DNA from 2 places in the Halomonas sp. Mc5H-6 genome. Region 2 is predicted to be linked to the other one. Evidence: predicted binding sites of a transcription regulator. Region 2 holds the regulator's gene; the other holds the start of a gene.

Region 1 (4,398 bases), on a different contig from region 2:
GGTCTCAAAAGAGCAAACAACGCGGAGGAGTGTCCGAGTGGTCGAAGGAGCACGCCTGGAAAGTGTGTAAGTCGAAAGGCTTCGAGGGTTCGAATCCCTCCTCCTCCGCCAAAAACATAGATTAAGCCGCTGATTTCAGCGGCTTTTTTGTTTCCTGCTTATAACTGACCCACACCTTGGCCCACACTTTCGTATTGGCTTCTACAGAATCACAGTGAACGCCTTTGGACGATTCTCCTTTTTAGACATCGCAAATTTATCGGCTCGTAGTGGATTGCTTCCACTTTCATTGAATGGATGAAGCTTTCCACGCAGGCGTTTTCCCAGCAGTTGCCTTTAAGGCTCATACTTTGACGCAACTGCTGCGTTCGCAGCCGATCCAGGTAGGCGCGTGAACAGTACTGGCTTCCATGGTCACTGTGACAGATCACCCCGATGCGGAAATTGCGTCGCCACAGCGCCATTTCCAGCGCATCGCAGACCAGGTAGGTCTGCCGTCATCCTGGTATTCATGGACCAGCCGACGACAGAGCGCGAATACAGGTCAATGATGACGGCTAGATACAGCCAACCTTCAGAGCTCATCAGGTACGTGATGTCACCGGCCCACTTCTGGTTCGGGGCGGTTGCCACAAAGTTCTGCTCCAATAAGTTGGGCGACACAGGCAAGCTATGGTCGCTGTCTGTGGTGACGACGAACTTGCGGGCAGCCTTTGGCACCTACGACTGGCGCCGCATACTGGCACCTATCGTTTTGATATCATATGGGTGACCATCGGTCGCCAGTGTAGCCTGAATGCGTCGAGCCCCATTGAGCTGCTTGCTCTGGCCGAATGCCTCTTTCACGCGACGAGCATCATGTCATGAGATATGACATTGAGTTTGTAGCTGGGTCGTTCGGGTTGCTCGCGTGCATTGCGTCGCTTCAACAGCAAAGAGTTGCTGATCACCGACAGCGAGCTGGTGGTCATGTCGATAACACCAATTATCGGGTGCAACAGGCTGATGGCGGCGCGTTCGTTGGCGCCGGTGATCATCATCACGACGTGGAGGCCCGAGGTCATGCATGACGCGAATGGCTGCTACCAACTCCTGCTTGAGGGTATCAGCCACGGCCACCTGACACAGAGCCTTACCACCGACGGCGATGGTTACCACGTTGCCCCTTTTTTTACAGTACCGATTAACGAAAGACTGCGTTTTAATGACAACTCCAAGGCTCTTTCTTGGCGTTGTCTTTAACGTTCTGGTCGACGAAGCGGTAATACTCTTCCTTGAAGCGGTTCCATCGGTCAGCGCTGACCTCGATCCCATGGCGTATAAGGATCTTTTCGACATCATCAATGCATAGCCGCAGCGCATCGTAAGCGAGACAGATATGCCTGTGTTTTTCGTCGTAGACTACCTTATCCATCCCGTAAAGCTGATCGATATCCGCTATTGCGTCGTCGATGCGCTCACGCTCATGGCGTTGGATTTTTAAATTCCGAGTCACTAATGTGTTTTCGGAAACGCCTAAGCGATGCTCTTGATGTTTCGGTTTCATAATGATCCCCCCGCATGATTTAAAGGGTGTTTCACTCCTTATCTGCTTTATCGCCGTGCCCACCGTGATGTCGATGCATAAAAAAATGCATCAATGGACAGGCTGCCAAAAAAAGTAAAGGTAAGGCCTGAAAGAGGTGAAAGTGGTGATCTGTTCCCATCAAGTAACCCACCAAAATGACAAACCCGGCAAGCGGTATCCACATCATCAGCAGACGGCTAGTTTTTTGACTCATAGGCACTCCTATAGCACTTCCGGGGGTAAAGAGGTAACGGTTGTTTGTCGATGGTTATATGCCCTCGTTACCCCAAAAATAGCCCGTTAACCTGAATTTAAACTGAAATTACACGCCGTAGTTATCTGAAGTCGCCTAGTTTTTTATAACATATCAACCTGAAACAGATTTCAAAACGGTCGACAAAAATTGACTTGTGACAATATTGAGGTATCGGGTTTGGTTTCTCTTTGACCTGCGGGCTACCTATAGGTTGTAGGCTTATAACGGAAGTTAACTCTGTCTTCTTCCATTTTTATTGGAGTAAGGCGACTTCTCGACCCGCAACACGATGAGAGGAAATTGATATGGCTAAGTATAAGAAGATCGTTGCCATTGCGTTGGCTGCAAGCCTTGGTGCCACAAGCAGCGCCACCTTCGCTCAAGGCATGAACCAAGGCGCCCAAGGTCAGGGCGGTATGATGGGCGGCCAAAGCGGCATGGGTCCTGGCATGATGATGGGAGGCCAAGGTGGCATGATGCCTTGCCCCATGATGGGTGGTATGGGTCCGATGTCCGGCATGTCCGGCATACTCGACGACGAACAAATGAGCTCGATGCGCGAGATGCGCCAGGAACATCGCTCTACTCAATTGGAGCGGATGGGCGAAATGATGAACCTGAGTGATGACATGATGATAATCATGCAGGCCGAGCGGCCTGATCCGGAGGAAGTAAAAGCGCTGCACGGTCAAATGGCTAACCTACATGGCGACATGATGGCCGATAAAGTGAGCATGCATAATCAGATGCAGGACCTGTTGACCGACGAGCAGCGACAACAGATGAAGGGAAACATGCCAAGCCACCATGGCCAGCAATAAGCCTTGGTGAGTACCACTTTGTGAATTAGGAGTGATGCCATGTGCCGATGGAAGCTGTGATGGCACTGTTTGACCAAAAACCGGATATCGACGGTACTGGTTTAGCCGGTATTGCGATTGATACACCGTGTACACCGAGGCCGCAAGACGAGCCTTACGAGGTATTCGCGTTTACGGATCAGGGACATAAACCCTCTATAATGCTATCAGTGGGGTCGGGCTATTCTCCCAGGCACGGCGCATAGCTTGCGGGTGCTCTACTATTTTTCGACTCTCGGTGGTCATCGACTTAGGTGCGGGACATGCTTGGTTGATTAATCAGGAGGTCAGATGATGACTCTTTTGGAGCAATACAGCTTACTGCTGGCCCTGGCGATTGGCGTCGTAGGCAGCGTTTTCTGTCTGTATTCGCTTGCCCGCGCGATAGGCCTGACACGTCAGGAGCCGGGCAAGGATGTGCCGGCGAGTTCCGGAGCTCTGTCGCGGGATCCGGTATGGGGGCGCTATCACGCCCGCTACTACGGATATGGGTTGCTGTTTCTGGCCTTTGATATGGAGATGGCGTTCATGTACCCGTGGGCAGTGGTTTACAAGGAAGTAGGGCTGGTTGCCTTGCTTGATATGGGCGTGTTTCTGGCGATTCTCTTTCTTGGCCTGCTTTACGGATGGAGCCAGGGGGCTTTCAGGCGGCAATGAGTTTTGATTCAGCAATAAACATAACGGGCGCACGACAGAAACGGCCCTCAGTGCTGCAGAAGCTGGTTTCTCGGGCCCTGGCGCGTAATCTGGGCTGTCTGATCGTTCCCGGGCCTGAGATTGCCCTGGCGCATGGTCTGGACGTGACAGCGGCAGGCATGCGAACCAGTACTACGCCTCGCGATGCAAGCGTGCTCATGATTGTTGGAGAGCTGTCGGAGAAAATGGGCGACGCCGTGGCCGTGCTCTACGCGCAGATGCCCCGGCCGCGTGCCATTCTCATCGTAGGCGGGCAGACACCGTCAACTTTACCTGGTGCCGATATTTCTGCAGGTCTCTCGCAAAAGGGACTGACCGAAGCCGTAGTTCGACTACAACGTGCATTCGCTGACGGTGCCTTTGTAGCCTCGCCGGAGGCGTTCGACGCCGATGTCCTGCACGCCAAGATTGAGTATGTCTGCCCCATGCATCCAGAAATTGTCGAGGATGAGCCGGGTAGCTGCCCCAAATGCGGCATGGACCTGGTAGCCCGAGAGGCAGGGGAGTCCACGCCCGACCACGATCATGAACACCAGCATGATCACGAACACCAGCACCATGGCCACAAGCATGACCATGAGCACGAGCACGAGCATTGCCATGATCAAGATCATAAGGGCCACCATGAACATCATCATGGCCATGATCACGAGCACAGTAACGAGCACCAACAGGAACACGCGCACGAAAATGCAGCGGCCGAATATACCTGCCCAATGCACCCGGAAATCGTTCGGGACGAGCCTGGAAGCTGCCCCAAGTGCGGTATGGATCTGGTAGCCCGTGAGGACGCGGAAGATGAGGGCGCCTCAGAAGAGGGCTCCGGGCACGGCCACGATCATCAACATAGCGAATCTGACCACCACTCAGAACATGAACATTCAGGCCATGATCATGGAGAACACGATCATGGTGGGCATGAGCATGGAGGGCACGATCACGGCGCCTCGGGATTCATGTCCATGATTGAAGTCACCAAAGATCTGCCACGCAGCGCCGATGGCCTGCAGATGGATTGG
Region 2 (4,398 bases):
GCAAGACGCCCCAGCGGGCGCTGGAAGACGCCACGGCCAGCGCGCTTCTGTACCTTCGCCTGCAGCGTAACGAGGTGGATACTGTTTCATAGCGGCCTGCGATTGGGTCATTGCGCTGGGAGTTGCTAGAATAACGGCTGCTTCTTTTACCATCGGCAGTGCGATTACCATGCAACATGATCCTGTTCATTTTGACCCGGCGTTGGCGACTGCCGACGCGGCACCCGGCTTATCCGACGCGGCTGACGCCTCGGAAGCCCACGATGCCAAACAAAAACGCGAGTTCAACAAGCTGCAAAAGCGGCTTCGCCGCGAAACGGGCAATGCGATTATCGACTATCGCATGATTAACGAAGGCGACCGCGTCATGGTCTGCCTGAGCGGTGGCAAGGATAGCTACACCATGCTTGAGATGCTGCTGAGCCTGCAGCGCAATGCGCCGGTCAACTTCTCGCTGATAGCCGTCAACATGGACCAGAAACAGCCGGGGTTTCCCGAGCATGTGCTGCCGACCTATCTCGAGCAACGCGGGGTGGATTACCATATTCTGGAACGTGATACCTACTCGGTGGTGAAAGAGAAAACCCCCGAGGGCAAAACCACCTGCGCGCTGTGTTCGCGCCTGCGGCGCGGGTCGCTGTATGGCTTTGCCGAGGAAATCGGTGCGACCAAGATCGCCCTGGGGCATCACCGGGAAGATATTCTGGAAACGCTGTTTTTGAACATGTTTTTCGGCGGCAGTCTGAAATCGATGCCGCCCAAGCTGCTCTCCGACGATGGCAAGAATATCATCATCCGGCCCCTGGCCTATTGCAAGGAAGCGGATATTGCCGAGTACGCGCGCCTGATGGCGTTTCCCATTATCCCCTGCAACCTGTGCGGCTCCCAGCCCAATATGCAGCGGCAGGTGGTCAAGGAGATGCTGGCCGAGTGGAACAAGAAACACCCTGGCCGTCTGGAAAGCATGTTCAAAGCGGTCACCAACGTCGCGCCTTCACAGCTGGCTGACCGTGACCTGTTCGACTTTGCCGGGCTGGAAGCCAAGCAGGCGGAATTGCTAGCCGGGCGTATTCAGGCGTTTAACGTTGGCTAGCAACCTTCTTCTTCGGCGAGCCGCTGCAGCTTCGCCATGTCGAGGATCTGTACCTCACGACCGGAAACGGCGACCACCTCCTGCGACTGCAAGCGGCTGACAATCCGGCTGACGGTCTCGACGGCCAGGCCCAAGTAGTTGCCGATGTCGGCCCTGGGCATGGAAAGACGGAAGCTGTAGGGCGAGTACCCACGGCGGCGAAAACGATCGGAAAGTGTGACCAGAAAGGTCGCCAATCGCTGATCAGCGGTCTTGGCCGATAGCAGGCGCATCATGCGCCGGTCATTGCGCAGCTCCTTGCTCATGCTGCGGTATATCTGGCCGCGTAACTCGGGTAGCTTTTCAGACAGCCGGTCGAGGCGGTCAAAGGGAATCTCGCACACGGTGGTGGTTTCCAGGGCGATCACGCTGCCGGGGTAGTGCGGCTCATCGATCGCATCGAGCCCTACCAGCTCACTGGGGAGGTAAAAGTTGGTCAGCTGGTCATGCCCGCCACCTTCGCTGGTGATCTGCTTGAGGCTCCCGGAGCGCACCGCATAGACGCTGTTGAAGGCATCCCCCTGATGGAATAGAGCCTCGCCTTTCTTGAGTGGCGCGCGTCGCTGGATGATCGCGTCGAACTGATCGATATCCTCAAGCTCCAGTGCCAGCGGCAGGCACAGCGAACTCAAGCTGCAGGTCTGGCAGCGTGCTTCGTGCAGGGCGGCGCGCCGCCGATGCGTGGCGTCCAGCATAAGAGTCTCCAACAGAGATGGCATGACCTCATTATGGAAGCTGGCGCCCATGAATAACAACCGCTAAACAATATTTGAGTAATGATGGCTGGCCTCAGAGGGCAAGCGTGCATCAAAGGCCATGGCCAGGTGGCGTATCAACAGACGGCCGATAGGCGTCACCTCGAGTCGATGTTCTCGGATATCGATCAACCCATCGTGCTGCGCCTGCTCCAGTGCGCTTAAAACTGATTTGAAATAGCCGCGCGCGATCTGCCAGCGCTCACTGAGCGTCGATAGGTCAAGCTGCATATCGCACATTAGCCGTTCGATGGCATCGCGCCGGATCAGGTCGTCTCGGCATAGCCGTATGCCGCGTTGTGTGGCCAGTTGCCCCTGATCGATCGCCGCCTGGTAGTGCCCAAGCTGGCTGTGATTTTGCGCGTAGCTGTCATCCAGGCGTGAGATGGCGGAGACGCCAAGGCCGATAAGGTCGCATTGGGCGTGGCTGGAATAGCCTTGAAAGTTGCGTTGCAGCGTACCGCGACGCTGGGCGATGGCCAGACTGTCGTCGGGCCGGGCAAAATGGTCCATACCGATATGCACGTAGCCAGCAGCCGTCAGCATTGCAATCGTGGTACGCAGCATCGCCAGCTTTTCGTCGCGACTGGGCAGCTCGGCATCAAGAATCCGTCGCTGCGGAGGGAATCGCTTTGGCAGGTGGGCGTAATTGAAGACCGACAGGCGTGCGGGGTTCAGTTCGATGACCTGGCGAAGGGTTTGCGCAAAGCTGTCGGCGGTTTGGCGTGGCAGGCCGTAAATCAGGTCGAGATTTAACGAACGGAAGCCCAGGCGGTGGGCTTCGTCCATCAAGGTTTCGGTCAGCGCCCGCGGCTGGGGGCGGTTGATCGCCTGCTGAACCTGTGGGTCGAGGTCTTGCACGCCCAGGCTCAACCGATTGAACCCCAGTGACTGCAGATGACGCAGCGTCAATACATCGGCTTCGCGAGGGTCGATTTCGATGGCGTAGTCGCGCTCAGGATCGTCTGAAAGCCCGAAGTGGGCATCCAGCTTATCCACCAGTTCGCTCATCTGATCGAGGGTCAGAAACGTCGGCGTGCCACCGCCCCAGTGGAGCTGCTCCACCGGGCGTCGGGTATCCAGGTTCTGCGCTGTCAGCGCCATTTCCTTGTCGAGCCTCGCGAGATAAGACGCGGCGAGCGCGGTGTTTTTTGTCGCGATCTTGTTGCACGCACAGTAAAAGCAGACGTTGCGGCAGAAGGGGATGTGCACATAAAGTGACAGCGGCCGTTGGGTCTGGTTACTGCGTTGCAGCGCCGCGCTGAAATCGTCGGCGGTAAACGATGGGTCAAAGGACAGCGCGGTCGGGTAGGACGTATAGCGCGGGCCGCTTCTCGCATAGCGATGGAGGCGGTCAGCGTCCCACACCGCCGCCGCGAGTGGATTACCCGGCGCTGATTGAGCTGAGTGAATGGGGGCAGGCATGAGGCAGGGCTCCAGGCTGAGTCTTGCACCATGGTAGCGAGTGCCGCCCACGGCAACGTTGAGCCACGTCAAGGAAACGCCCGTTAGCAGCAAACGGCACATAACAGGAGAGCGTGAGTTTGGACACGCAATGGCCAGAGGAAAAAGTCGTCAGCCAGCAAGCGCTGGCCGACGCGGTCGCCGAGCAGGCCGAAGGCTGTTTTTGGCGGGAAGGTCTGGGGCCTCTCAGGCTCTATGGTCAGGCAGACTTAGGCTGCCTGCTGCTCGCTCATGGAGCAGGCGCCGGGCATCGGTCAGCCTTTATGCAGCAGTTTGCCAGGGCCCTTGCGGGAAGAGGGCTGCAGGTGATGACCTTTGACCTGGGCTACATGCAGCAAATGCAGGCGACGGGCAAACGCCGCCCACCGCCCGCCATCCACCGAAGCGTTGCTGAGCTGGCGCATTGGTATGCATGCCTGGCGCCGTTAACGGTCAAGCCGCTGTGGCTTGGGGGTAAATCCATGGGTGGCCGCGTGGCGAGCATGCTGGCAAGCGAGCAACCCTGCCCCGGGCTGGTGATCGCCGGTTATCCCTTTCATCCGCCCAAGGCGCCCGACAAGCTGCGCCTGGCGCACTGGTCGAGGGTTCAGGTGCCGGCGCTGATTCTCCAGGGGGAGCGCGACCCGCTGGGGAGCCGTGATGAAGTGACGGGGTATTCGCTACCGGATAACGCTCGCGTGGCCTGGCTGACCGATGGCGACCACGACTTCAAGCCGCGTCGCGCATCGGGGCTTGATCAGACGATTTTGATTGACGAAGCCGCCGCTCTTGGGGCATCCTTCGTGCGCGCTCAAAGCCTGCAGTGAGGCGTCAGCCAAGCGTGCGTTTGAATCATGAGATGGGCCGGTACCTTAACGCGTATTTGGCTACAGTATTTGAACGTAGCGTGTTGACTTCCTTCGCATCTCCTGTAGAATGCAGCGCCACGTGACCAGCGGGTGGTTAGCTCAGTTGGGAGAGCACCAGCCTTACAAGCTGGGGGTCACTGGTTCGAACCCAGTACCACCCACCATCTTTTGATGGCCTGGAAACGTTGCAGTAAGGAAA

What was found. The regulator FNR, encoded in region 2, switches genes on or off when oxygen is low (the NO sensors DNR and NnrR bind a similar motif). The targets are predictions, from matches to a motif close to TTGATNTANATCAA.
Region 1: the regulator FNR is predicted to act here: its motif matches at 1,971-1,984, upstream of NH395_RS10060 (DUF2933 domain-containing protein).

What each region holds. Positions count from the first base shown of each region.
Region 1 is NZ_JAMXSI010000006.1:15,718-20,115, reverse strand. Features, by position in the region: tRNA gene NH395_RS10080 (tRNA-Ser) at 24-111, shown strand; partial or broken gene NH395_RS10075 (IS3 family transposase) at 258-849, opposite strand; gene NH395_RS10070 (hypothetical protein) at 843-1,064, opposite strand; gene NH395_RS10065 (cation transporter) at 1,202-1,546, opposite strand; gene NH395_RS10060 (DUF2933 domain-containing protein) at 1,578-1,781, opposite strand; gene NH395_RS10055 (hypothetical protein) at 2,129-2,644, shown strand; gene NH395_RS10050 (NADH-quinone oxidoreductase subunit A) at 2,975-3,340, shown strand; gene NH395_RS10045 (heavy metal-binding domain-containing protein) at 3,391-4,398, shown strand, end outside.
Region 2 is NZ_JAMXSI010000002.1:109,134-113,531, forward strand. Features, by position in the region: gene NH395_RS03920 (DNA polymerase III subunit epsilon) at 1-92, shown strand, start outside; gene ttcA (tRNA 2-thiocytidine(32) synthetase TtcA) at 170-1,093, shown strand; gene fnr (fumarate/nitrate reduction transcriptional regulator Fnr) at 1,090-1,827, opposite strand; gene hemN (oxygen-independent coproporphyrinogen III oxidase) at 1,891-3,312, opposite strand; gene NH395_RS03940 (alpha/beta fold hydrolase) at 3,426-4,157, shown strand; tRNA gene NH395_RS03945 (tRNA-Val) at 4,288-4,363, shown strand.